DNA from 3 places in the Pseudomonas sp. BGA-UO-ETr-WB11 genome. Region 2 is predicted to be linked to each of the others. Evidence: predicted binding sites of a transcription regulator. Region 2 holds the regulator's gene; each other region holds the start of a gene.
The links. Region 2 encodes sigma-54, which starts transcription at its own class of promoters, with help from an activator protein. Its sites were predicted from a motif close to ANTGGCATNNANNTTGCTNT; they were not measured.
Positions count from the first base shown of each region.

Region 1: AC56DI_RS03405 (CmpA/NrtA family ABC transporter substrate-binding protein) is a predicted target of sigma-54. The motif match lies at 5,219-5,238, and genes of this name have one in related genera.
Region 3: flgB (flagellar basal body rod protein FlgB) is a predicted target of sigma-54. The motif match lies at 6,185-6,204, and genes of this name have one in related genera.

Region 1 covers NZ_JCAQOS010000004.1:58,688-68,249, forward strand. The annotation lists gene AC56DI_RS03385 (efflux RND transporter permease subunit) at 1-1,111, shown strand, start outside; gene queD (6-carboxytetrahydropterin synthase QueD) at 1,359-1,715, opposite strand; gene AC56DI_RS03395 (ABC transporter ATP-binding protein) at 1,826-2,623, opposite strand; gene AC56DI_RS03400 (ABC transporter permease) at 2,648-3,640, opposite strand; gene AC56DI_RS03405 (CmpA/NrtA family ABC transporter substrate-binding protein) at 3,724-5,082, opposite strand; gene alaC (alanine transaminase) at 5,425-6,666, opposite strand; gene AC56DI_RS03415 (ANTAR domain-containing response regulator) at 6,775-7,353, opposite strand; gene AC56DI_RS03420 (CmpA/NrtA family ABC transporter substrate-binding protein) at 7,384-8,607, opposite strand; gene AC56DI_RS03425 (YgdI/YgdR family lipoprotein) at 8,815-9,024, opposite strand; gene acnB (bifunctional aconitate hydratase 2/2-methylisocitrate dehydratase) at 9,155-9,562, opposite strand, start outside.
Region 2 covers NZ_JCAQOS010000008.1:1,024,306-1,033,867, forward strand. The annotation lists gene AC56DI_RS18285 (carbon-nitrogen hydrolase family protein) at 40-867, shown strand; gene tldD (metalloprotease TldD) at 864-2,306, shown strand; gene yjgA (ribosome biogenesis factor YjgA) at 2,364-2,882, opposite strand; gene pmbA (metalloprotease PmbA) at 2,974-4,320, shown strand; gene AC56DI_RS18305 (HPr family phosphocarrier protein) at 4,347-4,619, opposite strand; gene rapZ (RNase adapter RapZ) at 4,636-5,493, opposite strand; gene ptsN (PTS IIA-like nitrogen regulatory protein PtsN) at 5,496-5,960, opposite strand; gene hpf (ribosome hibernation-promoting factor, HPF/YfiA family) at 5,976-6,284, opposite strand; gene AC56DI_RS18325 (RNA polymerase factor sigma-54) at 6,367-7,866, opposite strand; gene lptB (LPS export ABC transporter ATP-binding protein) at 8,010-8,735, opposite strand; gene lptA (lipopolysaccharide transport periplasmic protein LptA) at 8,735-9,277, opposite strand; gene lptC (LPS export ABC transporter periplasmic protein LptC) at 9,264-9,562, opposite strand, start outside.
Region 3 covers NZ_JCAQOS010000002.1:179,457-189,018, forward strand. The annotation lists gene AC56DI_RS01270 (flagellar basal body P-ring protein FlgI) at 1-622, opposite strand, end outside; gene flgH (flagellar basal body L-ring protein FlgH) at 633-1,346, opposite strand; gene flgG (flagellar basal-body rod protein FlgG) at 1,409-2,194, opposite strand; gene AC56DI_RS01285 (flagellar basal body rod protein FlgF) at 2,241-2,981, opposite strand; gene flgE (flagellar hook protein FlgE) at 3,216-4,538, opposite strand; gene flgD (flagellar hook assembly protein FlgD) at 4,583-5,260, opposite strand; gene flgC (flagellar basal body rod protein FlgC) at 5,282-5,725, opposite strand; gene flgB (flagellar basal body rod protein FlgB) at 5,739-6,146, opposite strand; gene cheR (protein-glutamate O-methyltransferase CheR) at 6,380-7,207, opposite strand; gene AC56DI_RS01315 (chemotaxis protein CheV) at 7,252-8,184, opposite strand; gene flgA (flagellar basal body P-ring formation chaperone FlgA) at 8,262-9,020, shown strand; gene flgM (flagellar biosynthesis anti-sigma factor FlgM) at 9,155-9,487, shown strand; gene AC56DI_RS01330 (flagella synthesis protein FlgN) at 9,538-9,562, shown strand, end outside.

The sequences.
Region 1 (9,562 bases), on a different contig from region 2:
GGTGGCGCCTATTTCGGTGGTGATTGCCCTGGCTGGTTTTGCCGGCGGCCTGTGGTACGGCCAGAACCTCAAGATCGGTGACCTCGACCAGGGTGCGCCTGAGCTGCGTCCTGACTCGCGCTACAACAACGACAACGCCTTCATCATCAGCAACTACTCGACCAGTTCTGATGTGCTGGTGGTCATGGTCAAAACCTCGGCTGAAGGTTGCTCGACCCATGACACCATGGCGCCGATCGATGAGCTGATGTGGACCATGGAGAACACGCCAGGTGTGCAGTCGGCCATCTCGCTGGTCACCGTGTCCAAGCAGGTGATCAAGGGCATGAACGAGGGCAACCTGAAATGGGAAACCCTGTCGCGTAACCAGGATGTGTTGAACAACTCCATCTCCCGTGCTGATGGTCTGTACAACACCGATTGTTCCCTGGCGCCCGTGCTGGTGTTCCTCAACGATCACAAGGCGGAGACCCTCGACAGCGCGGTGAAAGCGGTGCAGCAGTTTGCCAAGGAGCACGATACTGAAGATCGTAAGTTCCTCCTGGCAGCCGGTAACGCCGGTATCGAAGCGGCCACCAACGAAGTGATCAAACACTCCGAGCTGACCGTGTTGATTCTGGTGTACATCTGCGTGGCCACCATGTGCATGATCACCTTCCGCTCGTTTGCCGCCACCCTGTGTATCGTGCTGCCGCTGGTACTGACCTCGGTACTGGGTAACGCACTGATGGCATTCCTCGGCATCGGCGTCAAAGTTGCGACCTTGCCAGTGATTGCCTTGGGTGTGGGTATCGGGGTGGATTACGGTATTTACATCTACAGCCGTCTGGAAAGCTTCCTGCGCGCCGGTCTGACCTTGCAAGAAGCCTACTACGAGACCCTCAAGTCCACGGGTAAGGCGGTCTTGTTCACCGGTCTGTGCCTGGCGATTGGTGTCGCTACCTGGATCTTCTCGGCCATCAAGTTCCAGGCCGACATGGGCCTGATGCTGACCTTCATGTTGCTGTGGAACATGTTCGGTGCCTTGTGGCTGCTGCCAGCCCTGGCTCGATTCTTGATCAAGCCTGAGAAATTGGCAGGCAAGGTAGGCAACTCGCTGTTCGCTCACTAATCCGAGCGCGTCATTAAAAACCGCAGCCTAGGCTGCGGTTTTTTTATACCCGGAATTTTTCTCGGAGAGCCTGTGCTAATGGGTTCATCAGGCACAGTGCGTCCGTTTGGCGCTGCAGGTGCAGGCGTCGGTTATAGAGGGTCGATGTGGGGCAGTGGCCAGTTGTCTGGCCGGCGCCTTAGGCTTAACGGCCGTTCAGGGCGTTGAGCCTAAGGGCTAGAGGCGGGTCGGCGAGAACGGTGCGCGGCTAGTCGCCGCGGTATTCGCAGCCGCTGGTGCAGGTTTCGTGAATACGGATGCGCGACAGCTCTGGCAGCAACGGCTTGAGCTCTTGCCAGATCCACTTGGCGAGGTTTTCGCTGGTGGGGTTGTCGAGGCCTGGCAGGTCGTTTAGGTAGTTGTGGTCAAGGCGCTCGTAGAGCGGCTTGAAGATGGCCTTGATCTCGGAGAAATCGCGAATCCAGCCGGTGTACGGGTCGACATCGCCTTCGATATAGATGGCGACGCGGAACGAATGGCCATGCAGGCGCCCGCACTTGTGGCCTGCCGGTACATGGGGGAGGCGGTGTGCTGATTCGAAGGTGAATTCTTTGAACAGTTCCAAGGTGTTGCTCTCTGCAAGAGTTAGACGGCCAGCTGCGGGCAGTTTATCAGCTCTGTGCAGGTTTGGCCCCACAGCGCCCGCAAGCAGGCGCGTAGGGTCTGCGCCTTTGACTAGGCGGCGGGGCGCTGCTGCTTCTGGTAGAGGAACTCCAGCACGGCGGCGCGGTACTCGTGGTAGCGGGCGTCGTTGGCCAGGGCCAGGCGCTCGCGCGGGCGCGGCAGATCGACCTGAAGAATATCGCCGATGGTGGCGGCCGGGCCGTTGCTCATCATCACAATACGGTCGGAGAGCAGCACGGCCTCGTCGACGTCGTGGGTGATCATGATCACCGTGTTGCCCAGTTCCTGATGGATGGCCATCAAAGAATCTTGCAGGTGGGCGCGGGTGAGGGCGTCGAGGGCGCCGAAGGGTTCATCCATCAGCAGGACCTTGGGTTGCATGGCCAGCGCACGGGCGATGCCGATACGCTGTTTCATGCCGCCGGAGATCTCGCTGGGGCGTTTGTCCTTGGCGTGCATCATGTTCACCAGATTGAGGTTGTGCTCAATCCACTCGCGCATTTCCGGCCGCGACTTGCTGTGTTTGAACACCTGGCGCACCGCCAGTTCGACGTTTTCGTAGCAGCTCAGCCAGGGCAGCAGGCTGTGGTTCTGGAACACCACGGCGCGCTCCGGGCCGGGCGAGTTGACCTCGCGGCCGTCGAGAATCACACCGCCAGTGCTGGCCTGATACAGACCGGCAACGATGTTGAGGACAGTCGATTTGCCGCAGCCGGAGTGGCCGATTAGCGAGACGAACTCGCCTTTGGCGATTTTCAGATTGACGTTCTGCAGGGCGCAGAACAGGCCTTGGTCGGTGGGGAAGCTGATGCCGACGTTGCTGAGTTCAAGATGGGTAGCAGTGCTCATGGCAGGCTCCTGGTAAATAAGGGCTTAACGCAGATCGGCATTCTTGTCCCAGCTGGCATAGCGCTGGAGCATGAGCATCAGGCGGTCGAGCATAAAACCGATCAGGCCGATGGTGAGTACGGCAACCATGATGCGGCCGAGGGAGTTGGAGCTGCCGTTCTGGAACTCATCCCAGATGAATTTGCCTAGGCCTGGGTTCTGCGCCAGCATTTCCGCGGCGATCAGTACCATCCAGCCGGTGGCCAGGGACAGGCGCAGGCCGGTGAAGATCATCGGCATAGCCGCCGGCAAGACGATCCGCCGTACATGGCTGATGGGCGACAGGCTCAGCACGCGGCTGACGTTGAGCAGGTCCTTGTCGATATTGGCCACCCCGACCGTGGTGTTGATCACCGTTGGCCACAGGCAGCACAGGGCCACGGTCACGGCCGAGGTCACGAAGGATTTGGCAAACAGCGGGTCGGTGCTGGTGTACACGGCGCTGACCACCATGGTCACCAGTGGCAACCAGGCCAGGGGTGATACCGGCTTGAACAGCTGAATCAGAGGATTGACGGCGGTGTACAGGCTTTTTGACAGGCCGCAGACGATCCCTAGCGGTACGGCGATCAATGCGGCAATCGCAAAACCGGTGAGCACCGTGTAGAGGCTGGTGAAAATCTGCGCAAAGAAGCTTGGCTTGCCGGTGTAGACGCGGGTCTGCACCTTGGCCTGTGGGTCACGGGCCAGGGTCTCAGCGTTGCGTTTCTCCTGGCGGGCATAGAATTGCGCGGCTTTTTCCTGCTCCTGAAAGTGATTGTCGAGCAGACCGCTGGCCTGGCTGTACACCTGGATCGGCCCTGGGAACTGGCCGAGGCTGGTGTTGATGTTGCTCGCCAGCATCTGCCAGAGCACCAGGAAGATGAAGATGCCGGCCATGGGCAGAATCATCGCAGGCGCCCACTTTTTCAGTAGTGCCTGTTTTTTGGCTGCTTTCACAGTGTCGGTGATCGGGGTGGCGACGCTTGGATTACTCATCGTCCGTTCCTCAGTAAGTCATGAGGGGGCTGCGCGGCAGCCCCGTGGTCGGCAGCCTGGATCGGCTGCCGGGTGCGGCGGGGTTACTGGGTCAGACCGATCTTGAACGAAGACAGGTAAGCGTTAGGCTTGCGGCCGTCGTAGGTGATGCCATCGATGAACTCGTTGCTGGGTGCGCGGAAGCCCTCTTCGCTGGCGGCCGGGAAGTCGCTGGCGCTGGCCTTGCCTTCCTTGACCAGTTCGCTGGCGGCTTCCTGATACACGGCCGGCAGGTAGGCTTTCTTGGCGGTTTGCAGGTACCAGTCATCCGACTTCGGCTCGCCGATCTGACCCCAGCGACGCATTTGCGTCAGGTACCAGATGGCGTCCGAGTAGTAGGGGTAGGTGGCGTTGTAGCGGAAGAACACGTTGAAGTCCTTGGCGTCTCGTACGTCGCCTTTTTCGAACTCGAATGAGCCGGTCATCGAGTTGGCGATCACCTTGGCGTCGGCACCCACGTATTCGGGCCGCGAGATGATATTGACCGCCTCCATGCGATTGGCGTTGTTATCGGCATCCAGCCACTTAGCCGCACGGATCAGGGCCTTGACCAGGCGTTTGTGGGTTTCCGGGTTGGCATCGGCCCAGTCTTTGGAGACGCCAAAGACTTTTTCCGGGTTGTTCTTCCAGATCTGCGAATCGGTAACCACCGGCACACCAATGCCCTTGAATACGGCAGCCTGGTTCCACGGCTCGCCCACGCTGTAACCATTGATGGTGCCGGCTTCCAGGGTGGCGGGCATTTGTGGCGGCGGGGTTACCGAAAGCAGGGCGTCAGCATTGAGCTGACCGCTGATGTCGCCTTTCTCCGGGGCGTACATGCCAGGATTGATGCCGCCGGCGGCCAGCCAGTAGCGCAGCTCATAGTTGTGAGTGGAAACCGGGAACACCATGGCCAGGTTGAAGGGCTTGCCTTGGGCCTTGAACTGCTCGATGACCGGTTTGAGGGCGTCGGCCTTGATTGGATGCACCGGCTTGCCATTTTCCATCGGCACGTGTTTCTTCATCTCGGCCCAAACGGCGTTGGACATGGTGATGGCGTTGCCGTTGAGGTCCATGGAAAAGGCCGTGACCACGTCCGCCTTGGTACCAAAACCGATGGTGGCGCCGAGCGGTTGACCGGCCAGCATGTGTGCACCGTCCAGTTCGCCCATGATCACCCGGTCGAGCAGCACCTTCCAGTTGGCTTGGGCTTCAAGGGTGACGTACAGACCTTCGTCTTCGAAGAAGCCTTTCTCGTAGGCGATGGCCAGCGGGGCCATGTCGGTGAGCTTGATAAAGCCGAGTTTGAGTTCGACTTTTTCTGGGTCGGCGGCGTGAGCGATCTGCAGGCTCAGGGGCGAGAGCACCAGCAGGCTGGCGGCCAGGGCTTTCTTCAGCAGGTTACGGCGGTTGTTGAGCATGACTAATACCTCGGGGTCAGAAACGAAAAAAGACGTCGCGGACAATCAAACCCTTGAGGGGCTGAGAGCCTTTGACGTCTTTGTCTGTTCGTCCCGATCACCGCCGTTGGCGATCCTAAGACGTGGTATCAGAGCTTTAGCAAGCACCTTGCCAACTTCTGTTTTAAATTATTTCTCTATTTAAAACAGGTAGATAGGATAGATCTTTAGGTGTGTTGGACAAGCGTAAGCGGGCGCGCAAGGACGCGTGGATGGTATGTGCTGGTGCATGTGCCTGGTACCAGCGCCATACCTTGGTGCGCCCAGAGCGCCTGTTTGGGTGCTCTGGGCGAAGGGCGGGCGTCAGTCCTGAGACGGGCTGGCTTTGCGCGCGGCAGTGGCTGGTATCAAGCCATCGGCGCGGAACATGGCCTTGATGCCACGTACGGCCTGGCGGATACGGTCCTGGTTTTCAATCAGGGCGAAGCGCACGTGATCGTCGCCGTAATCGCCAAAACCAATGCCGGGAGAAACGCAGACCTTGGCGTCGCTGAGCAGCTTCTTGGCGAACTCCAGGGAGCCGAGATGGGCGTACGGCTCGGGGATTTTGGCCCAGATGTACATCGCTGCCTTGGGATTCTCGACCATCCAGCCTGCGTCATGCAGGCCGCGGACGATGGTGTCGCGCCGTTGTTTGTACTGCTCGGCGATGTCGTGCACACATTGCTGGTCGCCTTCCAGTGCGGCAATGGCGGCTACTTGCAGCGGGGTGAAGGTGCCGTAGTCGTGGTAGCTCTTGATCCGCGCCAGGGCGTTGACCAGTTCTTTATTGCCAACCATAAAGCCGATGCGCCAGCCGGCCATGTTGTAGCTCTTGGACAGGGTGAAAAACTCCACCGCGATATCCTTGGCGCCGGGCACTTGCATGATCGACGGCGCCTTCCAGCCATCGAAGACGATGTCGGCGTAGGCCAGGTCGTGGACCACCAGAATGTCGTACTGCTTGGCCAGGGCCACCACGCGCTCGAAGAACTCCAGCTCCACGCACTGGGCGGTGGGGTTGGACGGGAAGCCGAGAATCATCATCTTCGGCTTGGGGATGCTTTCGCGGATGGCCTTTTCCAGTTCGACGAAAAAATCCACGCCGGGAATCAGCGGTACCGAGCGCACCTGGGCGCCAGCAATCACGGCGCCGTAGATATGAATCGGATAGCTGGGGTTGGGCACCAGCACGGTGTCGCCGTGGTCGAGTGTGGCCAACATCAAGTGCGCCAGGCCTTCTTTGGAGCCGATGGTGACAATGGCTTCGCTGTCCGGGTCGATATCGACGGCGTAGCGGTCTTTGTACCAGTGCGAGATGGCGCGGCGCAGGCGCGGGATGCCGCGCGAGGTGGAGTAGCCGTGGGTGTCATCGCGCTGGGCGACCTGTACCAACTTCTCGACGATATGGGGCGGCGTGGCGCCGTCGGGGTTGCCCATGCTGAAGTCGATAATGTCTTCACCACGGCGGCGTGCCGCCATTTTCAGCTCGGCGGTGATGTTGAAAACGTAGGGGGGGAGACGATCAATGCGCGCAAAGCGGCGCGGCGAACGGTGTTCGGCCATGTAAACCTCGATAACGTAAGCGCCCGGAACCGTCCGAGCGACGTTGGCCAGTGCGCTGGCCAGTCGAGGAAAATACGCCTCTCGGCGTGAGGCGGCAAGCCTGTTGGCTCAGCTGCCGAGCAGATCGCTCATGGCGATAATCTGTTCGGCGACCTGGATCAGCTTCTGCTGGCGGCTCATGGCCTGGCGGCGCATAAGGGTGTAGGCCTCTTCTTCGTTGCAGTTTTTCATCTTCATCAGCATGCCCTTGGCCAGCTCCACGCGCTTGCGCTCGGCCATCTGCTGGTCACGGGCATGCAACTGGGCGCGCAGGGCCTGATCACTCTCGAAGCGCACCATGGCGACATCGAGGATGGGTTTGAGCCGCTGCGCCTGGATGCCCTCGACGATGTAGGCGCTGACCCCCGACTGAATGGCCTGACGCATTACGTCGGGGTTTTGCTCGTCAGTGAACATGACGATCGGCCGTGGCTGGTCACGCGTGACCAGGCAGACCTGCTCCATCACGTCGCGGCCGGGGGAGTCGCTGTCGATCAGGATTACATCCGGGCGCACGGCTTCTACGCGGGCCGGCAGGTCGATGATCAGGCCAGACTCGTCGATGACGTCGAAGCCGGCTTCAATCAGTGCGGCGCGCAGCCGGCCAACCTTCTTCGGGGTGTCATTGATCAGGAGGATTCGTAACATCTTGGCGGTGATATCCATTACGTACGTCTCTTAGGCAGAGACCGAGGCTTGAGTGCTGTCGCTCAAGGCGTGCAAGGCAAAGCTGCGGGCGTAGCCGGCGGGATCGTTGCCGTCCCAGACTTTGCCGTCTATCAAGGTGGAGCTGCGCATGGCCGATGGCGGCAGGGCGATGCCCAACTGGCTGGCGGCTTCACGGTAAAGGTTGAGCTGCTGGACCTGACCGGCAATGGCCTGATAGTCCGGATCATTGCGCAACAGGCCCCAGCGGCGGAACTGGCTCATAAACCACAAGCCGTCGGACAGGTAGGGCATGTTCACCTCGCCGTTGGCAAAGAAGCGCAGCGGGTGCTGATCCTGCCAGGCGTAGCCCATGCCGTCCTCATACTGGCCGAGGAAGCGCGGCTGGATGGCGTTCAGCGGCGTATCCAGATACTCACTGCCGCTGAGCAGTTGGGCGGTGCTGCGTTTGTTCTCTTCGCTGGCATCGATAAAACGGCTGGCTTCCAGTACCGCCATGACCAGGGCACGCGCGGTGTTGGGGTATTCCTCGACAAAGGCGCGGGTGCAGCCCAGAACTTTCTCCGGATGATCGGGCCAGATCGCCTGGCTGGTGGTCAGGGTAAAGCCCATCTGTTCATCAATGGCGTGGGCGCCCCAGGGCTCGCCGGCGCAGAAGCCGTCGATACGCCCGGCCTTGAGGTGAGCGACCATCTGCGATGGCGGCACGACCACGCTGTTGACGTCTTCCAGTGGGTGGATGCCTTGGCTGGCCAGCCAGTAATTGAGCCACATGGCATGAGTGCCGGTGGGGAAGGTCTGGGCGAAGGTCAGTTTTGCACTGCTTTGGCGCACATGTTCGCGCAGTGCTTCAGCGCTGGTCACGCCGGCGGTCTGCAGCGGACGTGAGAGGTTGATGCTTTGGCCATTCTGGGACAGGCCCATGAGCACGGCCATGTCCACCGGCGGGGTGCCGCCGATGCCCAGGTGTACGGCATACAGCAGACCATACAGGCCTTGGGCCGCATCCAGTTCGCCGCTCAGCAGTTTGTCCCGCAGGGTGGCCCAGGACGCCTGGCGCTGCAGGTTCAGCGTCAGTCCGTAAGGCTGGGCAAAGCCCTGGGTGGCCGCCACGATCAGTGAGGCTGAGTCGGTCAGGGCCATAAAGCCAAGGTTGATGGCGCTTTTTTCCGGGGCGTCGGAACCCGCCACCCAGGCGAGCGGGTCAAGGTGATTTTGCGGGTGAGAGTCGGTCATTATTTTTTCCGTCCAAGCACAAAAAATCACTGTCCAGCCGTGCTTGTGCACTGCCAGAGAGCGACGCCGTTGTCTGATTTATGCCTGCCGCCGTTGGCAGGTCGTTAGCTGTACATAACCCTTAGCAAGCGATATGCCAGAGTGGCGTTGTGCGGCGGATAAACAAAACCCCGCACACGGCGGGGTCTGTTCACTATCAAGCGACTGTTAGCGCTCGAGGATTTGCTTGACCGACGATTTCTGGATCTGTTGATCGCGGCCTTCGCTGTCTTCGAAGCGGTACATGTCGGTGTCGGTGTCGAGTTTTGGCTTGCCGTCGGTGCTGATCAGCTGGCCGTCGGTGGTGGCGATAATGTATTCGCTGGAGCAGCCGGCCAGGCTCAGTACGCAGCAGGCGGCAAGAATCAGTTGCTTCATGGTGTTCCCCCTAATGATCACGATGTTTCTTCAATAGCTGAAGTTACGCTAACCATTTGGCTGCGATTTGCCTAGTGCTCAGGCAATAAAAACCCCGCACTAGGCGGGGTTTTTATTGACGCTGTGCTCGTTAGGCTTGAACGACCGGGATCTTGGCGTTCGCAGCAACTTCACGGAACTCGGCAATCTGGTCGAAGCTCAGGTAGCGGTAAACGTCGGCAGCCATGCTGTCGATGTCGGCCGCGTAGACCATGTACTCTTCAACGGTCGGCAGTTTGCCGGTGATTGCCGCAACGGCTGCCAGTTCGGCAGACGCCAGGTACACGTTGGTCGCGTCGCCCAGGCGGTTCGGGAAGTTACGGGTCGACGTGGAAACCACGGTCGAACCGGTTTCTACCCGTGCCTGGTTACCCATGCACAGCGAGCAGCCTGGCATTTCCATGCGCGCGCCAGCTTTGCCGTAGATGCCGTAGTAGCCTTCTTCGGTCAGCTGGTGTGCGTCCATCTTGGTTGGCGGAGCCAGCCACAGACGAGTCGG
Region 2 (9,562 bases):
TGGGGTAGCATGCGCCTGTTGCCCGTGCCGGAGAGTGCCATGAGCGTTGCCGTAATCCAGATGGTCAGCCAGGACGATGTCCTGGCCAACTTGCGTACCGCCCGACTGTTGCTGGAACAAGCGGCTGCTGCGGGTGCGCGTCTGGCCGTATTGCCGGAGAACTTCGCCGCCATCGGCCGCCGTGACCTGCCGCAGCTGGGGCGGGCCGAAGCCTTGGGTGAGGGCCCGATTTTGCCCTGGTTGCACCAGGCTGCTCGTGATCTTGGTGTGTGGATTGTCGCCGGCACGCTGCCTTTGCCGCCGGATGATCAGCCCGAGGCCAAACCCCATGCCTGTTCGCTGCTGATCGATGCGCAGGGCCAACGCGTGGCGCGCTACGACAAATTGCACCTGTTCGACGTGGATGTGGCGGACAATCGCGGCCAGTACCGCGAGTCCGATGACTATGCCCATGGCGCCCGTTTGGTGGTGGCGGACACGCCGGTTGGCCGACTGGGCCTGACGGTGTGCTATGACCTGCGCTTTCCCGCGTTATACAGCGCCCTGCGTGGGGCGGGGGCCGAGCTGATCAGTGCGCCGTCGGCCTTTACCGCAGTGACGGGGGAGGCCCACTGGCAGGTACTGGTGCGTGCTCGGGCAATTGAAACCCAGTGTTACCTGTTGGCCGCCAATCAGGGTGGCATCCATCCAGGCGGGCGAGCAACCTATGGCCATTCGGCGATCATCGATCCCTGGGGCCGGCTGCTGGCCGAGCAGGCGCAAGGCGAGGCGTTGTTGCTGGCCCGTCGTGATGCGACAGAGCAAGCCGCCATTCGCCAGCGCATGCCGGTGCAGAGCCATTGTCGATTTTCTGTGGAGTTAGTATGAGCAACCTTTTGTTATCGGTAAGTGAGCACCTGCTGGGCCCTGGCGGCCTGACGATCGAGCGTTTGCCTGCGGTGCTGGGCGAGCTGGCAGGGCCGGGTATCGATGCCGCCGATTTGTACTTCCATGGTCAGGTGTCGGAAACCTGGGTGCTGGAAGACGGCATCGTCAAGGAAGGCAGCTTCAACCTCGATCAGGGCGTGGGCGTGCGCGCGCAGTCCGGCGAGAAAACCGGTTTTGCCTACAGCAACGCCATCACTGCTGAGGCACTGAGCCAGGCAGCGCGTGCAGCCCGTTCGATTTCTCGAGCAGGCCAGGAAGGGCGTGTGCAGGTGTTTGCCAGCCCTCAGGTCAGTGCCTTGTACGCACAGGACAACCCGCTGGATGTGCTCAGCCGGGCGGAAAAAGTTGAGCTGCTCAAGCGTGTGGACGTCGCCACCCGTGCCCTTGATCCGCGTATTCAGCAGGTTACGGTGAGCCTGGCCGGTGTCTGGGAACGTATTCTTGTAGCGGCCACCGATGGCAGCCTGGCCGCCGATGTGCGACCGCTGGTGCGTTTTAACGTCAGCGTGATCGTTGAGCAGAACGGCCGCCGCGAGCGCGGTGGCCATGGCGGCGGCGGCCGCACCGACTATCGCTACTTTCTCAATGAAGACCGGGCCATGGGCTATGCCCGCGAGGCGCTGCGTCAGGCCCTGGTCAATCTCGAAGCGATTCCCGCGCCGGCTGGCAGCATGCCCGTGGTGATGGGGGCTGGCTGGTCCGGCGTGCTGCTGCACGAAGCAGTCGGGCATGGCCTGGAAGGCGACTTCAATCGCAAAGGCAGTTCGGCCTACAGCGGCCGTATGGGCGAGAAAGTGGCCTCCAGCCTGTGCACCATCGTCGATGACGGCACCCTGTTCGAGCGCCGTGGCTCCCTTAGCGTCGATGACGAAGGCACGCCGACCCAGTGCACCACGCTGATCGAAAATGGCGTGCTCAAGGGCTATATGCAGGACAAGCTGAATGCCCGCCTGATGGGCGTGGCCGCCACCGGCAACGGCCGACGTGAGTCATACGCGCACCTGCCGATGCCGCGCATGACCAATACCTACATGCTGGCGGGGGAAAGCGACCCCGAAGAAATCATCGCTTCCGTGAAGAAAGGCATCTATTGCGCCAATCTGGGCGGTGGTCAGGTGGATATCACCAGCGGCAAGTTTGTGTTCTCGACCAGCGAGGCTTACCTGATCGAGAACGGCAAGATCACCGCACCGGTGAAAGGCGCCACTCTGATTGGTAACGGGCCTGAGGCCATGGGCCGGGTGTCGATGGTCGGCAACGACCTGGCCTTGGACAGCGGCGTGGGTACGTGCGGTAAGGATGGTCAGTCGGTTCCAGTCGGCGTCGGCCAGCCGACCCTGAAGATCGATGTGATCACCGTCGGCGGCACAGGGGCGTGAATTCGTAGGCCAGGTGACGCACAGCGCTACCCGGCCAGAACGCGATGGCTGTGAGGCTTAACGCAAGCCGCGTTTGGCTTCATCCAGTTCGCGGATGTACTTGAAGATTTTGCGGCTGGCGGCAGGTGGTTTGCTTTGTGCGGCTTCATGCTGCGCCTGGCGAATCAACTGGCGCAGGTGCTGGCGGTCCGCATCGGGGTAATCGCCAACGAAGCTGTCCAGTACGGCGTCATCGCCACCCAGGAGGCGGTCGCGCCAGCGTTCCAGGCCGTGAAAGCGTTCGTTGTACTGGCGCGTGGAGGCGTCCAACTGGTCGATCAGGGTCAGGATGGCGTCGATGTCCTGATCACGCATCAGCTTGCCGATGAACAGGATGTGCCGCTTACGGGCGATATTGGCCGTGTGCTTGGGTGCATCGGCCAGTGCTCGGCGCAGGCCGTCGGTGAGGGGCAGGCGGTTAAGCAGGTCGGGTTTGAGGGTGGTCAGGCGTTCGCCTAGATCCACCAGCGCATGCAGTTCGCGCTTGACCTGGGTTTTACTCTTCTCTTCGGAGAAGTCGTCGAGATAGTCAGACATGGGGCTGATCCAATGGGAAACGCTGCCATGATAACCAGACAAAGGCCGGCGGTCTTGGCTGAATGTAGTGAAGAATGAACTGGAGAGAAATATGAACGCATCGGCAACCGTTGGCCCGCAGGCCCTGCCGGAGCTGCAGCAGCAGGTTGAGCAGATTATCGCCGAGGCCGCCCGCCAAGGTGCTAGCGCCTGCGAGGTGGCGGTGTCCCTGGAGCAGGGGCTGTCGACCACGGTGCGCCAGGGCGAAGTGGAAACGGTGGAGTTCAATCGCGATCAGGGCTTTGGCATTACCCTCTACCTGGGGCAGCGCAAAGGCTCGGCCAGCACCTCGGCCAGTGGTGAGGCGGCTATTCGCGAAACCGTGGCCGCGGCCCTGGCGATTGCCCAGCATGCCTCCGCTGATGACTGTGCCGGCCTGGCTGACGCGGCGCTGATGGCCCGTGAGTTGCCGGAGTTGGACCTTTATCACCCCTGGTCGATTACGCCGGAACAGGCGATTGAGCAGGCGCTGCGCTGCGAGGCGGCGGCGTTTGCCGCCGATCAGCGGATCAAGAATGCCGATGGCACCACGCTCAACACCCATCAGGGCTGCCGGGTGTATGGCAATAGTCATGGCTTTATCGGCGGTTACGCCAGCACCCGGCATAGTTTGAGCTGCGTGATGATTGCCGAAGCTGACGGCCTGATGCAGCGCGACTACTGGTACGACGTCAATCGCCAGGGCGAGTTGCTGGCGGACGCCGCGGGTATTGGCCAGCGCGCGGCGTTGCGTGCGGTCAGCCGTCTTGGCGCGCGACCTGTGCCGACCTGCGAGGTGCCGGTGCTGTTTGCTGCAGAAGTGGCCACGGGCTTGTTCAGTCACTTTCTCGCGGCGATTTCTGGCGGCAATCTGTATCGCAAATCCTCCTTTCTGGAGGGCACGTTGGGTCAGCAATTGTTTCCCGACTGGTTGCGCCTGGATGAGCGTCCGCATATCCCGAGGGCTCTGGGCAGCGCCACTTTCGATGGTGATGGCCTGGCTACGTACGCCAAGGCGTTTGTCGACGGCGGCATCCTGCAGTCTTACATCCTTGGCACTTATGCCGGGCGTAAGCTGGGCTTGCCGAGCACGGCCAACTCCGGCGGCGTGCACAACCTGTTTGTCAGCCATGGTACGGACGACCAGGCAGCGCTGCTTAAACGCATGGGCCGCGGCCTGCTGGTGACCGAGTTGATGGGGCAGGGCTTGAACATGGTTACTGGCGACTATTCGCGCGGTGCGGGTGGCTACTGGGTGGAAAACGGGGAAATCCAGTTCCCGGTCCAGGAGGTCACGATTGCCGGCAACCTGCGCGATATGTTCAAGCAGATAGTTGCGGTGGGCAGTGATCTGGAACTGCGCAGCAACATCCGTACGGGTTCGGTGCTGATCGAGAAAATGACGGTGGCGGGCAGTTAAGGCGGGCTGACGAAGGCGAGTAAGGTTTACTCGCCTTCGTCGAAGTAGTTGTTGATCAGTTCGATCACGGCGGTGAGGGCTTCATCTTCCTGTTCACCGCTGGTGGACAGGTGAATGCTCGTGCCTTTACCGGCAGCCAGCATCATCACGGCCATGATGCTTTTACCGTCCACCAGGCTTTCTGGCGTGCGGCCCAGGCGTACCTGGCAGGGGAAGCGCCCGGCGACGCCAACGAACTTTGCTGCAGCGCGGGCGTGCAGGCCAAGTTTGTTGATGATAGTGATTTCGCAGGCGGGCATGACGCGTTGCTTCCTTTTAGCTGAGGTCGCGGTGGCGAACCTGAAGGTTTTTCAGTTGCGGCTTTAGGGTCTTCCCCAGGCGCTCCGCCAGGTAGACCGAGCGGTGATGGCCGCCGGTACAGCCGATGGCGATGGTCACATAGGCTCGGTTGCTGGCGGCAAAGCGCGGTAGCCACTTGTACAGGTATGCGTGGATATCGGTGTACATCTCATCCACGTCAGCCTGGGCCGCCAGGTAGTCGATTACCGGCTGATCCAGCCCGGAATGGGCGCGCAGCTCGGGCTTCCAATAGGGGTTGGGCAGGCAGCGCACATCGAACACCAAGTCGGCGTCCACAGGCATGCCGCGCTTGAAGCCGAAGGATTCGATCAGAAAGGCAGTACCCGGCTCTGGCTTGTTCAACAGGCGTAGCTTGAGGCTGTCGCGCAGTTGATAAAGGTTGAGGTGGGTGGTGTCGATCTTCAGGTCGGCCAGGTCGCTGATGGGCTCCAATAACAGGGACTCATCGCGGATGGCTTCGGCCAGCGAGCGGCTTTCGTCGGTCAGTGGGTGGCGCCGACGCGTCTCGGAGAAGCGCTTGAGCAGGGTCTCTTCGTCGGCATCCAGGTAGAGCACGTCGCACTGGATATGCCGGGCCCGGACTTCGGCCAGCAGTTCAGGAAAACGCTGCAAGTGTGTCGGCAGGTTGCGCGCGTCGATAGACACAGCCACCTGCGGTTGCAGCACTTCGGTGTGCAGCAAGGCGCGCTCAGCCAGCTCGGGAAGCAGGCCAGCCGGCAGGTTGTCGATGCAGTAAAAGCCGTTGTCCTCGAGAACATCAAGGGCGGTGCTCTTGCCCGAGCCGGAACGTCCGCTGACGATGATCAGGCGCATGTTCAGTGACCGTTCTGCGCGTCCACTACGACCTGGTACAGAGCCTCACTGCTCTGGGCCTGGCGTAGGCGCTCACGAACCTCACTACGGTCGAGCATGCTGGCGATCTGGCGCAGCAGCTCCAGGTGTTCATCAGTTGCTGCCTCTGGAACCAGCAAGACAAACAGCAGGTCCACCGGCGCACCGTCAATGGCGTCAAAATCGACAGCACTGTCCAGATGCAACACGGCACTCAGTGGTGCATGACAGCCAGGCAGGCGGCAGTGCGGAATGGCAATACCATTGCCAAAACCGGTCGAGCCGAGCTTTTCCCGGGCTATCAGGCTTTCGAAGATGTCCTGTTCATCCAGTTCGGGCAGCTCGGTGGCTACCAGGCTGGCAATCTGTTCAAGGACGCGTTTTTTGCTGCCGCCCGGCACGCTCACCAAGGAGCGGCCGGGGGTCAGGATATTTTCAAGTCGGATCATAGGAAGGGGGGAGTGTCAGCGGACAGTAGCGCCCTGCAGACGTTCTAGCTGTTTTTCCTTGTGCTTGATCAGTTGACGGTCGAGTTTGTCAGCGAGCAGGTCGATCGCTGCATACATGTCTTCGTGCTCGGCGTTGGCGACGACTTCGGCGCCAGCGACGTGCAGGGTGGCTTCAATTTTCTGCTTGAGTTTTTCGACCGCCATGGTCACCTGAACATTGGTGATTCGGTCGAAGTGACGTGACAATCGGGCGAACTTTTCGTCGATGTAGTCACGCAGGGCGTCGGTCACATCCAGTTGGTGTCCACTGATGTTGACTTGCATACCGCATTCTCCTTGTTGCCGTGTGTAAGTAACAGGCTAGCAGGCCTGTCACCGGAAACACTGTGGCGTTGCTCAAGTCGTCTCAGATAAGTCGTTTACGTTCGCTGGAAGGCGCTATCCCGAGGGATTCACGGTACTTGGCTACGGTTCGACGGGCGACTTGAATGCCTTGTGCTTCCAGTAAACCAGCGATCTTGCTGTCACTCAACGGCTTTTTCTGATTTTCCGCGGCCACCAGTTTTTTGATGATGGCGCGGATCGCGGTGGACGAGCATTCGCCGCCTTCCGAGGTGCTGACGTGGCTGGAAAAGAAGTATTTCAGCTCGTAAATACCGCGTGGGGTGTGCATGAATTTCTGCGTGGTCACCCGCGAAATAGTCGACTCGTGCATACCCACGGCTTCAGCAATGTCGTGCAGAACCAGAGGTTTCATGGCCTCGTCGCCATACTCGAGAAAGCCGCGCTGGTGCTCGACGATCTGGGTCGCAACCTTCATCAGGGTTTCGTTGCGGCTTTGCAGGCTCTTGATGAACCAGCGCGCTTCCTGCAATTGGTTGCGCATAAAGGTGTTGTCGGTACTGGAGTCCGCGCGACGGACGAAGCCTGCGTATTGCGGGTTGACCCGCAGGCGCGGCACGGCCTCCTGGTTGAGTTCTACCAGCCAGCGCTCGTTGTGCTTGCGCACGAGCACGTCGGGGACCACATATTCCGGTTCGTTCGCCGAGATCTGCGAGCATGGACGCGGGTTGAGGCTCTGGATCAGTTCGATGACCTGGCGCAGGTCGTCTTCCTTGAGCTTCAAACGGCGCATCAACTGGCTGTAGTCGCGACTGCCGAGCAGGTCGAGGTAGTCGCCGGTGAGGCGCTTGGCTTCGGTAAGCCAGGGCGTATCGGCATCCAGTTGGCGCAGTTGCAGGAGCAGGCATTCGCGCAGGTCGCGGGCACCGACGCCGGCGGGTTCGAATTGCTGGATGCGATGCAGCACCGCCTCGACTTCGTCCAGTTCGATATCCAGTTCGGGGTCGAAGGCTTCGAGCACTTCTTCGAGGCTTTCTTCGAGGTAGCCCTGGTTGTTGATGCAGTCGATCAGGGTGACCGCAATCAGGCGATCGGTATCGGACATCGGCGCCAGATTCAGCTGCCAGAGCAGGTGTGCCTGCAGGCTCTCACCGGCGGAGGTGCGGGTGGTGAAGTCCCACTCATCATCGTCGCTGTTGCTTGGCAAGCTGCTGGCGCTGGTTTGGTAGATGTCTTCCCAGGATGTGTCGACGGGCAGTTCGTTGGGAATGCGCTCGCCCCAGTCGCCTTCATCGAGGCTGTCGACTGTCGGTGCGGTTTCCTGGTGGTCGGGCTGCTCGGGTGCGCTGGCGGCTTGTACATGCTCGACGTTATCGGCCATGGGGTCGGCGTTGTCGAAATCTTCACCTTCTTCCTGGCGTTCGAGCATCGGATTGGACTCCAGGGCCTCCTGGATCTCTTGCTGCAGATCCAGGGTAGACAGTTGGAGCAAGCGGATGGCCTGTTGCAGCTGCGGTGTCATCGTCAGCTGCTGGCCCATCTTGAGGACTAGCGATGGTTTCATGGCAGGCTAAGAACCTTATTCGCCGGCGCAAAGGCGCATTGACTACGAGGGCGCATCAGGCGCCCGCAATAAGCAAATTATATGCCTGACCTTGAAGGATTTCCCTGTCTAGCGCAACCGATCCATGGCTGAAGGTCGGGTCGTTACAGGCGGAACTCATGGCCCAGGTAGACGTCTTTCACCAGTTGGTTGGCCAGGATGGTTTCGGCATCGCCTTCGGCAATCAGCTGACCGTCGTTAACGATGTAAGCGGTTTCGCAGATGTCCAGGGTTTCACGCACGTTGTGATCGGTGATCAAAACACCGATGCCTTTGGCCTTTAGCTGGTGAATGATCTGCTTGATATCGCCGACGGAAATCGGGTCGACACCGGCAAAGGGTTCATCCAGCAAAATAAACTTGGGATCGCTGGCCAGGGCGCGCGCGATCTCAACCCGGCGTCGCTCGCCACCGGACAGGCTCATGCCCAGGTTGTCGCGGATATGGGTGATGTGGAATTCCTGCAGGAGGCTTTCCAGGCTCTGGCGTCGGCCGCTGCGATCAAGGTCTTTGCGCGTTTCGAGGATGGCCATGATGTTGTCGGCCACCGTCAGCTTGCGAAAGATCGAGGCTTCCTGGGGCAGATAGCCGATGCCAGCTAGGGCGCGGCCATGCATGGGCAGGAAGGTCACATCTTGCTGGTCGATCAGCACGCGGCCCTGATCGGCGGCGACGAGGCCGACAATCATATAGAAACAGGTGGTTTTGCCGGCGCCATTGGGGCCCAGTAGGCCGACGATCTGCCCGCTCTCGATGGACAGGCTGACGTCGCGCACGACTTGGCGGCCTTTATAGCTTTTGGCCAGGTGTTGGGCTTTAAGAGTGGCCATTACTGCGCCTGCTGTTCGGCGGGTTTGCTCTTCGGCTGGATCACCATGTCGATGCGTGGGCGCGGCGAGGTGATGGCACTGCCGTTGGCGCGCCCGGCGTTGACGATCTGGCGTTTGGTGTCATAGACGATTTTCTCGCCTTCGAAGGTGTTGCCTTCCTGAATCACCTTGGCCTGGTCGATCAGTACGATACGCTCATTGCTGGCGTAGTACTGGATGGTCAGGCCATAGGCTTGCACCAACTGCTTGTCGACGGCAGGTTTTTGTTCGTAATAGGCGGGCTTGCCGACGGCGGTGAACACGTCGATATCGCCTTGCGGGGTTTGGGTGATGGTCACGGTGTCGCCGGTGATCTTCAGGCTGCCTTGAGTAATCACTACGCCGCCGCGATAGACGGCCACGCCTTGTTTATCGTCGAGTTCGGCACTGTCGGCCTGCACGCGAATCGGTTGCTCGCGATCAGTGGGCAAGGCCCAGGTGCCGGCGCTGGTGAAGGCGGCGCTCAGGCTGAGCAGCAGGGAGAAGGTTTTAACGAACCTCATGTTGGCCTCTTACGTTGGACAGCAGGAGCATCCTGCCGTCATTCAAGTACGCTTTCATTCCTTGTGCCGTGGTCACTCCATTGGCGGCCTCGATTCTAACGGCTTGCTGGGTCTGCGCATATTCTTTGTCCGGGAATACGGTCAGACGGCTGCTGGTCAGGATCGTCGGTCGGCCTTTGGCGTCGGTGCGTGCCACGCGCACGTTATCAATCAGTTCAACTTCTTTGCCGCCGGGGGCAACTTCGCCGCGACTGCTTTGCACGTGCCAGGGTTGTACGTTGCCGC
Region 3 (9,562 bases), on a different contig from region 2:
CGTTGATTTTGTCGACAATTCGCTTGGCTGTGGTGAAGTCGGCACGATTGAGGTTCAGGGTCAGGGTATTGCCCTGATCGAAACCACTCGGCACCGGCCGCTCAACGGTGGCGCCACCGGGAATGCGTCCGGAGGATGGCACATTGACGGTGATTTTCGAGCCGTCGCCACCCTCGGCGTCAAACCCACCGACCACCAAGCTACCTTGGGCGATGGCGTAGACGTTGCCATCGATACCTTTCAGCGGAGCCATCAACAGGCTGCCACCGCGCAGACTCTTGGCGTTACCGATGGAGTTCACGGTCACATCGATACTCTGCCCCGGCTTGGCAAACGCCGGCAGGTCGGCATACAAGGCCACCGCCGCAACGTTTTTCAGCTGCACGTTGCCCCCCCCGGCCGGCACCTTGATGCCGAACTGGGCGAGCATGTTGTTGAAGGTCTGCAGGGTGAACGGCGTTTGGGTGGTCTGGTCACCAGAACCATTCAAGCCCACCACCAGGCCGTAGCCAATCAACTGGTTGGCCCGCACGCCCTGGATGCTGGCGAGGTCTTTCAAGCGCTCGGCCTGCACGGCACTGGCGGCCAGCAGCAGGCAAAAGCAGGCGATCAATCGGTTCATGTGCGGCACCTTAAAACGGCCACAGCGGGCTGATAAAGAAACGATCAAACCAACCCGGCTGGCTGGCATCGGCAAAGGTGCCGGTACCGGAATAGGTAATGCGCGCATCCGCAACTCGCGTCGACGCTACTGTGTTGTCGGTGGCCACGTCGTCGGGACGGATCAGGCCGGCAATGCGCACCAGCTCGTCACCGGTATTGAGGGTCAGCCACTTCTCGCCGCGCACCGACAAAATGCCGTTGGGCAAGACTTCGGCCACCGTCACGGTGATCGAGCCGGTCAAGCTGTTGCTTTGCCCCGCCTGGCTGTCGCCCTTGGTGTCACGGGAGCCGGAGTAGCCAACATCCAGGTTCAGGTTGGCGCCCGTCAGTGGGTTAAGACCGGAATCGGGGTTATCCACTGATACCGCCGAGCCAAACAGCGAGGTCAAACCCATCTTCGCGGTGCTGTCCTTGGCAATTTGCGAGTTGGCTTTTTTGCTCGCCTGGGTTCTTTCATTCAGGGTGATGGTGATGATGTCCCCCACCCGATACGCCTTACGGTCGTCGTAGAGGTTGTTGCCGAACCCTGGCTGATAGATCGCGCCATTGTTCTGCGCCGCCGGCAAGGGCGTGCGCGGTAGCACGGGCGAGAAGTACGGGTCATTCGGCTTGGCCGCTGGCGCCACGCAACCATTCAGCGCCAGAGCGCTAAACAGCGAGCAAACAATCATTAGCCGGTTCATACCTACTACCTCACGGCGCGCTGCAACTGGAGTGGGGTCAAACAGCGACCACCACCCGCGAATTAAAGATTCTGGGTAATAAAGGAGAGCATCTGGTCGGCCGTCGAGATGACCTTGGAGTTCATCTCGTAGGCGCGCTGGGTGGTGATCATGTTGACCAACTCCTCCACCACGCTGACGTTGGAGTTCTCCAGGGTGTTCTGCAGCACCGTGCCCAAGCCGGTCAAACCTGGCGTACCCACCTGCGGCGCGCCGCTGGAACCGGTTTCGAGAAACAGGTTATTGCCGATCGCCTGCAAACCCGCGGGGTTGACGAAGTCGGCGGTCTGGATGTTGCCGATCACCTGCGGAGCAGGATCACCGCTGACGGTCACTGACACGGTACCGTCTTCGCCGACGGTGAAGGTCTGCACTTCAGCGGGCAGGACGATGGCTGGCTCCAGGGAATAGCCCTGGGAAGTCACCAACTGGCCATTGGAATCCAGGTGAAAACTGCCGTCACGGGTGTAAGAGACCGTACCGTCGGGCTGCAAAATCTGGAAAAAACCGCGGCCATTCACGGCCATATCCAACGGCTGCTCGGTGGTCTGCAGGCTGCCCTCGGTGAACATCTTCGAGGTACCGACAATGCGCACACCGGTACCCAGCTGCAAGCCGGTGGGCAACTGACTGTCCTGACTGGACTGCGCGCCAGGCTGGCGGCGAATCTGATAAAGCAGGTCTTGGAACTCAGCCCGATCGCGTTTGAAGCCGGTGGTCGAAACGTTGGCCAGGTTGTTGGAAATGGTCGTCAGGTTCATGTCCTGTGCGGACAACCCGGTTTTACTGACCCACAGAGCCGGAAGCATGATGATTCTCCTCGAGCGCCGGAATCATGGCGCTACGCCTTGGTAATTAGGTGAATTGCAAAACGCGCGCCATCGCCGTGTCGTTGTCTTCGGCGGTGCGCATCATCTTCACGTGCAACTCAAACTGGCGGGACAGGGACAGAATCGCCGTCATTTCCTCCACCGCATTGACGTTGCTGGCCTGCAAGAACCCCGAACTGACCTGCACATTGGCGTCCGCCTGCACCTGGCCCGTGCCTTTGAAGTGGATCATGCCGTCCGTTTGCTTCTCCAGCTGCGCCGGATCCGGCCGAACCAGCTTGAGACGATCGACCTCGGCGATCACGCTCGGCCCCTCACCCAAGGCGCGAATACTGATGGTGCCGTCCTTGCCGATTTCGATCTTCTGCTCCGGTGGCACGGAAATCGGCCCACCATTGCCGATCACCGGCAAGCCACTGCCGGTACGCAACATACCCAACGCATCGACCTTGAGGCTGGCGCTGCGCACGTAGGCCTCCCCGCCATCAGGCGACTGCACCGCCAGCCAACCATCACCCTCGACGGCGACGTCCAGTTCATTGCCGGTTTCTTGAAGCGAGCCAGGAGTAAAGTCGGTACCCGGACGCTCGCTCATCGCGTAGACCCGAGACGGATGAACCTCACCGAACAACGGCATGGAACGCGCCTGCTCCAGATCACGCTGAAAGCCATTGGTCGAGACGTTGGCCAGATTGTTGGCATGGGCGCGCTGGGCCAGGGTGTTCTGGCTGGCGCCGGTCATGGCGACATACAACATCTTGTCCATGGCATTGCTCCGCAGTATGGGCTGAGAGGGCCAGATGCTTGACGCAAAACCCTCAATTACCTACTGCACAGCAAACGGCGTGCCACGCCCAAAAAATGAACATAACCACTTGATAATCAATATTTTTTAAAATTAAAAAAGCCCCATACAGGGGCTTTAGGATGAGCATGACGGCGACTATCTGCCGCCCGCGACAGATGACTTGCCGCGAACTGCGAGACCTACCGCAAGGCGTTACCGCAGATTGATGATGGTCTGGGTAATCGCGCTCTCGGTTTCGATGGTTTTCGCGTTGGCCTGATAATTACGTTGAGCCACAATCAGGTTCACCAACTGGTCGGACAACTCGACGTTAGAGTCCTCCAGCGCACCAGACTGCAGGGCTCCCATGGTGCCACTACGCGGCGTCCCAACCACCGGCTCACCGGACTCGAACGATTGCGTCCAGGCCGTTTTGCCCGCAGGCGTGAGCCCCTGCTGGTTGGCAAAGTTGGCCAACACCACCTGCCCCTGCACCTTGGATTGCCCATTGGTGTAGCGGGCAAAAATCACACCAGTATCATCCACCTCAAGCCCTGAGAGCTGACCCGTGGTGTAACCATCCTGACTGACGCTACTGACGGCAAACACACTGGAAAACTGTGTCGATGGACGTAAATCGATATTGATCCCCGTGGCGCTGGCGGTCGCGCCATTACTGCTCCAAACCGGTGGTATTGCGGTATCAGGCGCCGCAGGCACCCAGGTAGTCAGATCAATGGTGCCATCCGCACCGACAGTAAAGCCCGTAGGTGTGGACGCCACCAACGCAGCTACATCCAACTGACCCGATGTCGTGAATTGCAACGGAATGGTCGACGGTGTCGGCGGCTCCAATCCAGGGTTATCCGGATTTCGACCATCAATCAGCACATTCATCTGCCAATTATTCGGCCCGGTCTTGAGAAAATACTGCGTCATCACATGGGAGTTACCCTGCGAGTCATAGATATTGGTCGAGGTCGCCGAGTTATAACTGGTGGGATCTGTCGGATCGAAAGTAGCGTTGGCTGGTATCTTATTTGTCGAGTTGAGATTGAAGGTCTGATTGACCTCAGTGGTCGCCTTGGGCGCCTGGCTAGAAGTTTGAATCTGCACATCGCTGACCACGCCATTTTGCAAATTGCCGTTGGCATCCACGGCATAACCCTGCAGCTTGTAACCGAAGTTATTCACCACAAAGCCTTCTTTATCGGTACCAAAGTAGCCGGCGCGGGTGTAGCTGACATCACCGTTGTTGCTGGTGATAAAAAACCCGTTACCGTTAACTGCCAGATCCAGGCCATTTTGCGTGTAGTTGATATTACCCTGATTGAACAACTGCGAAACATCCGACAGCAGTACGCCGCTCCCCTGCGGATTGGCACCGCCACCGAGCACAGAAGCGGCATATACATCAGCAAATTCAGCTCGCGACTGTTTAAAGCCGGCAGTGCCAGCGTTGGCAATATTGTTGCCGGTGACGTTAAGGTCGCTGGTGGCTGCCCGCAGACCGCTGAGACCGATATTAAACGCCATGAAGTACTCCTTTGCCGGTAGAACCGGCGCTTACAGCCGCTAAATTATTGACCGATTACCTGAACTTTGGAGAGCCCGATACTGCCGAGCCCGGCCAAGTTGAGCATCAACTCGCCGCCATTTTGACCCAGAGTGACGCTATCGACGTTGGCCGGCAGCATAGTGGTCAACGCTTTGGTGTCGGCACCGTAGCTGGCTTGGGCCTGGAACTTGTATGTACCTGGCGGCAAGACCTTGCCGCTGGAATCTTTGCCGTCCCACATAAAACTGACATTACCGGCAGCCTGCTGACCCATGTTGATGCGATTGACCACAGAACCGGCACTGTCATACACATTCACATAGACATTGCTGCTGGTTGCAGGCACCACCAAGCTGGCCTTGAAGGTCTCACTGGTATCCACCACAGCTTTATCGGTGGGAATAATGACCTTGCGACCAACCAGTGACGATGCCTGCAACGCTTGAGATGACTGATAACCAGAGAGCATCGATTCCATGCTGGTATTAAGCTTATCGACCCCTTCCACCGTACTGAACTGCGCCAGCTGAGCGATAAATTCACCATTGTCCTGGGGCGATAGCGGGTCTTGGTTATTCAACTGCGCCACCAGCAGGTTGAGAAACTCATTCTTGCCCAGCTCATTGCTCTTGGGCGCCGAATCTTTGAGCTGATACTGATCCAGAACCGTGCTTGCCGCATTGACGCTACTGATGCTCATGTTGTTTTCCTCACTCGCGGCTTACTGGCCCAGGGTCAGTACGCGCTGCATCATCTGCTTGGCGGTATTCATCATTTCAACGTTGGTCTGAAAGGCTCGACTGGCGGATATCATGTCGGCCATCTCCTCAACCACATTGACGTTCGGGTAATAGACATAACCATCCGCGTCTGCGGCGGGATGATTGGGCTCGTAGCGCGGCGTCAGGCTACCTTGCTCCTCAACAATACCCAGCACCTGCACACCCGCACCGGATTGATCCTGCTCGGCAAACAGCGAGTCACCAGCGCCCTGTTGCGCGCCTTGAAATACGGTTGCGAACACCGGATGCCGGGCCCTGTAAGTCTGATCAATGCTTGATGACACGGTCTCTGCGTTGGCGATGTTGCTGGAGATGGTATTCAGCCGAGTACTTTGGGCACTCATGCCGGTTCCGGCGATATTGAATACACTGGCTAATGACATGACTGCTTCTCCGTTATTCGCCGCGCAGGGCGCTGATCAGACCTTTAAACTTGCTGTTAAGCAGGGTAAAGCTGGCCTGAAATTGCACCGAGTTTTCGGCGTACTTAGATTGCTCGACCTGCAAATCGACGGTGTTTTGGTCTAGGGACGGCTCGGACGGCATGCGATAACGCAGGGCCGGATCAGCCGAGGCGACACCCTGAGCATCAATATGTTTGCTGTTGCTGCGATTGAGCTGAAACTCGCCGCCCTTGGCCTTGGCATTTTGCTCCGCCAGTACCGAGGCAAAATCAAGGTCACGGGCTTTGAAGTTAGGCGTATCGGCATTGGCCATGTTGTTGGCCAACACTTCGGCGCGCTGGGCACGAAAACCGAGTGCCTTGTCATGACCGTTGAGGGCGCTTTCGAAGCTGATGCTCATGATCGGTAAACCTGCGCAAGAGTTTGCTTGACGAAGACAAAGCAAAGCTTATGCCAAAACAATTTATCCTTATTTTTCAATGCCTTACTATATAAACAAGGTAGAAAAAGCACTCAAGCGGCAATACCTTTCCGCCTAATCCCCTGCAGGCGGCAATCCACTCAGTATTTTTGCCGCACAAAAAAACGGGAGACCCTAAGGTCTCCCGTTTTTTGACTCCACGGCCGGCGCAGCTATTTAGCCTTGTAAATGATCCCCGGACTGCACTGCACCATCTGGTAGTGATCAGGCAGACCATTAAGCGCCTCGGAGGCACCGAGAAACAGATATCCACCAGGCTTGAGGGTCCCATGGATGCGCAACAAAATGTCCTTCTTCACCTCTGCCGAGAAGTAAATCAACACATTGCGACAGAACACGATGTCAAACTTGCCCAGGCTGGCGTAACTGTCCAGCAAATTGAGCGCCCTAAACTCAACCCGGCTCTTGATCGCGGGCTTGATCGCCCAACGCCCAGCGCCTTTAGGGTCAAAAAACTTCTGCAGCCGCTCCTGGGATAAGCCACGCCCCATCGCCAGACTGTCGTATTCACCCGACTTGCAGGTCGCCAACATGGAGCCGGAAAGATCGGTCGCAACAATCTGCACGCCCGCCTTGAGCTGGCCGAGATTGCTGCGCTCGAACTCGTCAGTGGTCATCGACAGGGTATAGGGCTCTTGACCGGAGGAACAGGCCGCCGACCAGATGCGCAAACGCTGCCCACCATTAGCCTTGAGCATCTCAGGGAAAACCCGGTTCTTCAGCACCTCGAACGGATAAGTATCACGGAACCAGAGGGTTTCATTGGTCGTCATTGCATCGACTACCTGCTCGCGCAAGCCACTGCGCGGCTGGCCTTGCATGCGCTGCACCAACTCACCCAGGGTTTTGATTCCTTGCTGCTCCATCAACTTATTAAGGCGACTGGACACCAAGTATTGCTTGTTGCTGCCCAGCAAAATTCCACAGGCCTTTTCTAGAAAGACACGGAACTGCTCGAAATCCAAGTTACCTGAAGACACTAAAGCCGCCTCACCGTTCATGTGCGTTGCCGAAGGCCAGGCCCTCAGCTCCCGTCTACTGCATTAATGCGCTCAACCACCCGCGAGGCCAACTCATCGGGCCGGAACTTCGCGAGAAAATCATCCGCCCCGACCTTCTTCACCATAGCCTGGTTAAACACGCCAGAAAGCGAAGTATGCAGGATGATGTGCAGTTTCTGCATGCGGGGGTCTGAGCGTATTTCGGCGGTCAAGGTATAACCGTCCATTTCGGGCATTTCGATGTCAGAAATCAGCATCAAAAACTCGTGCTCAGGCTGCTTACCCTCCTCCACCATCTTGCGCAGATACTCGTACGCCTCACGACCATCGTTAAGCGCCACCACCTCGACCCCAACGGTCTCTAGACAGCGAATCACTTGCTTGCGCGCCACCGAGGAGTCATCGCAAATCAACACTCGCTTGGACACCGCCTTGGCCTGAGTTTCGACATCAATGACACCGGCTGAAATCACCTCAGAGGTAGGCGCAACTTCAGCAAGAATCTTCTCAACATCGATGATTTCCACCAACTGCTGATCCAGACGCGTCACTGCCGTCAGGTAATGGTCGCGCCCAGTGCCCTTGGGTGGCGGATGAATCTCTTCCCAGTTCATGTTGACGATGCGTTCAACCGAACGCACCAGAAAACCCTGAACCTTGGTGTTGTATTCGGTGATGATCACAAAACTGTTTTTCAGATCATCCAGACCGACACGACCCGTGGCCATGGCCAGGTCGAGAATAGGAATAGTGCCGCCACGAATATTCGCGACTCCACGTACAACCGGACTGGACTTGGGCATGATGGTGAGTTTCGGGCACTGCAGCACCTCTTTCACCTTAAACACGTTGATCCCGTACAGCTGATTGCCATCGAGGCGAAACAACAGCAACTCAAGACGATTCTGCCCTACCAGCTGCGTACGCTGGTTAACCGAATCCATTACACCGGCCATGCCCCGACTCCTTATTTTAAGTCACCGTCTGCACCGCTTAGCGTAGCAGGCGGCACGAGCCTTGCTTTTCAATTGCCATGAACGCAAAACCGACATTTATTCGACACCTGATGGCAACGCGCCTTCAGCTGCTCCGTGTTTTACCTGCTTTGCTCGGGTTAGGCTATAGCCTGCCTGTTGCAGCGGCTACAACACTACCTGAGCAGCTTATCGGCATAACGCAGGATTTTCTTGAGCAGGCTGTCACCACACATTTAGAGCGTAGCGAAATCCAAGCCCGACACGAGATCGAAATTCAGCAAATCGACCCACGGCTGCGACTACCTATCTGCGATCAGGGCCTGACAGCCAAGCTAGAAAGCCCTGCACAACCAGTCGGCAGGGTCACCGTCAGGGTACGGTGTGCCGGCAGCAGCCCCTGGACAGTCTTCGTGCCCGGGCAAGTGCACATCTATAGGCAGGTGGTTATCGCCAACCGCCCCCTGAAGCGCAAGTCAGTGCTCAGCCCTACAGACCTGGTTCTGGTCGAGCGCGACATTGGCCTGCTCAATCAAGGTTTTTTGACTGCTATCGAGCAAGCATCCGGCAAAAAATTGACACGCCCTATATTGCCTGACCAAGTATTGACCGCCGGCCATTTAGAGCAAGCAGAAGTCATTCGCAAGGGCGACCAGGTCGTCATCACCGCCCGCAGCGCGAGTGTTAGCGTACGCATGCCTGGCGAAGCGTTGTCCGACGGCGCCACAGGCGAGCAAATCCGTGTGCGCAACCAGCGCTCTGAGCGCGTGATAAAAGCCAGGGTAACCGGCCCAGGACAAGTTGAAGTATCCATGTAGGCCAGATTTACCTGGCGCATACGCGTAACGTTTTCCTACACTGATCAGTAACACATGAACGAACACCCTAAAGTTTTTCTCGGCGCTGCCGAAAAACAGGCAAGCGTCCAAAATAGTCTTCGAGGTTTCGCATCATGGTCATCGACATCAATAGGCCGAACAACCCCCCTGCAGCTAACGCTAACGGGCGCACCGGCAACACTCAGGCAGCCAATCGCAGCGATGCGAACAGCCTGCGCCAGACCGCGCCGGAAGCCATGCCTGCACCAGCAAGCAAAGCAGGCGAGTCCGTGCAACTGAGCACCGATGCCCAACAGCTGCAAAAAGCCACCAATAAACTGAGTGAACTGCCAAGCGTCGATAAAGAGCGGGTGGCACGCCTCAAGCAAGCCATAAGCGACGGCAGCTACACCGTAGACAGCCAACGGGTCGCGAGCAAACTGCTAGATTTCGAGTCCCGCCGCTAAAGCCGAAGGCCGCGCCGGGGAAGCTGGACGCCCAATTCCCAGAGCACGCTATGCATGACATAACCCTTTTGCAGT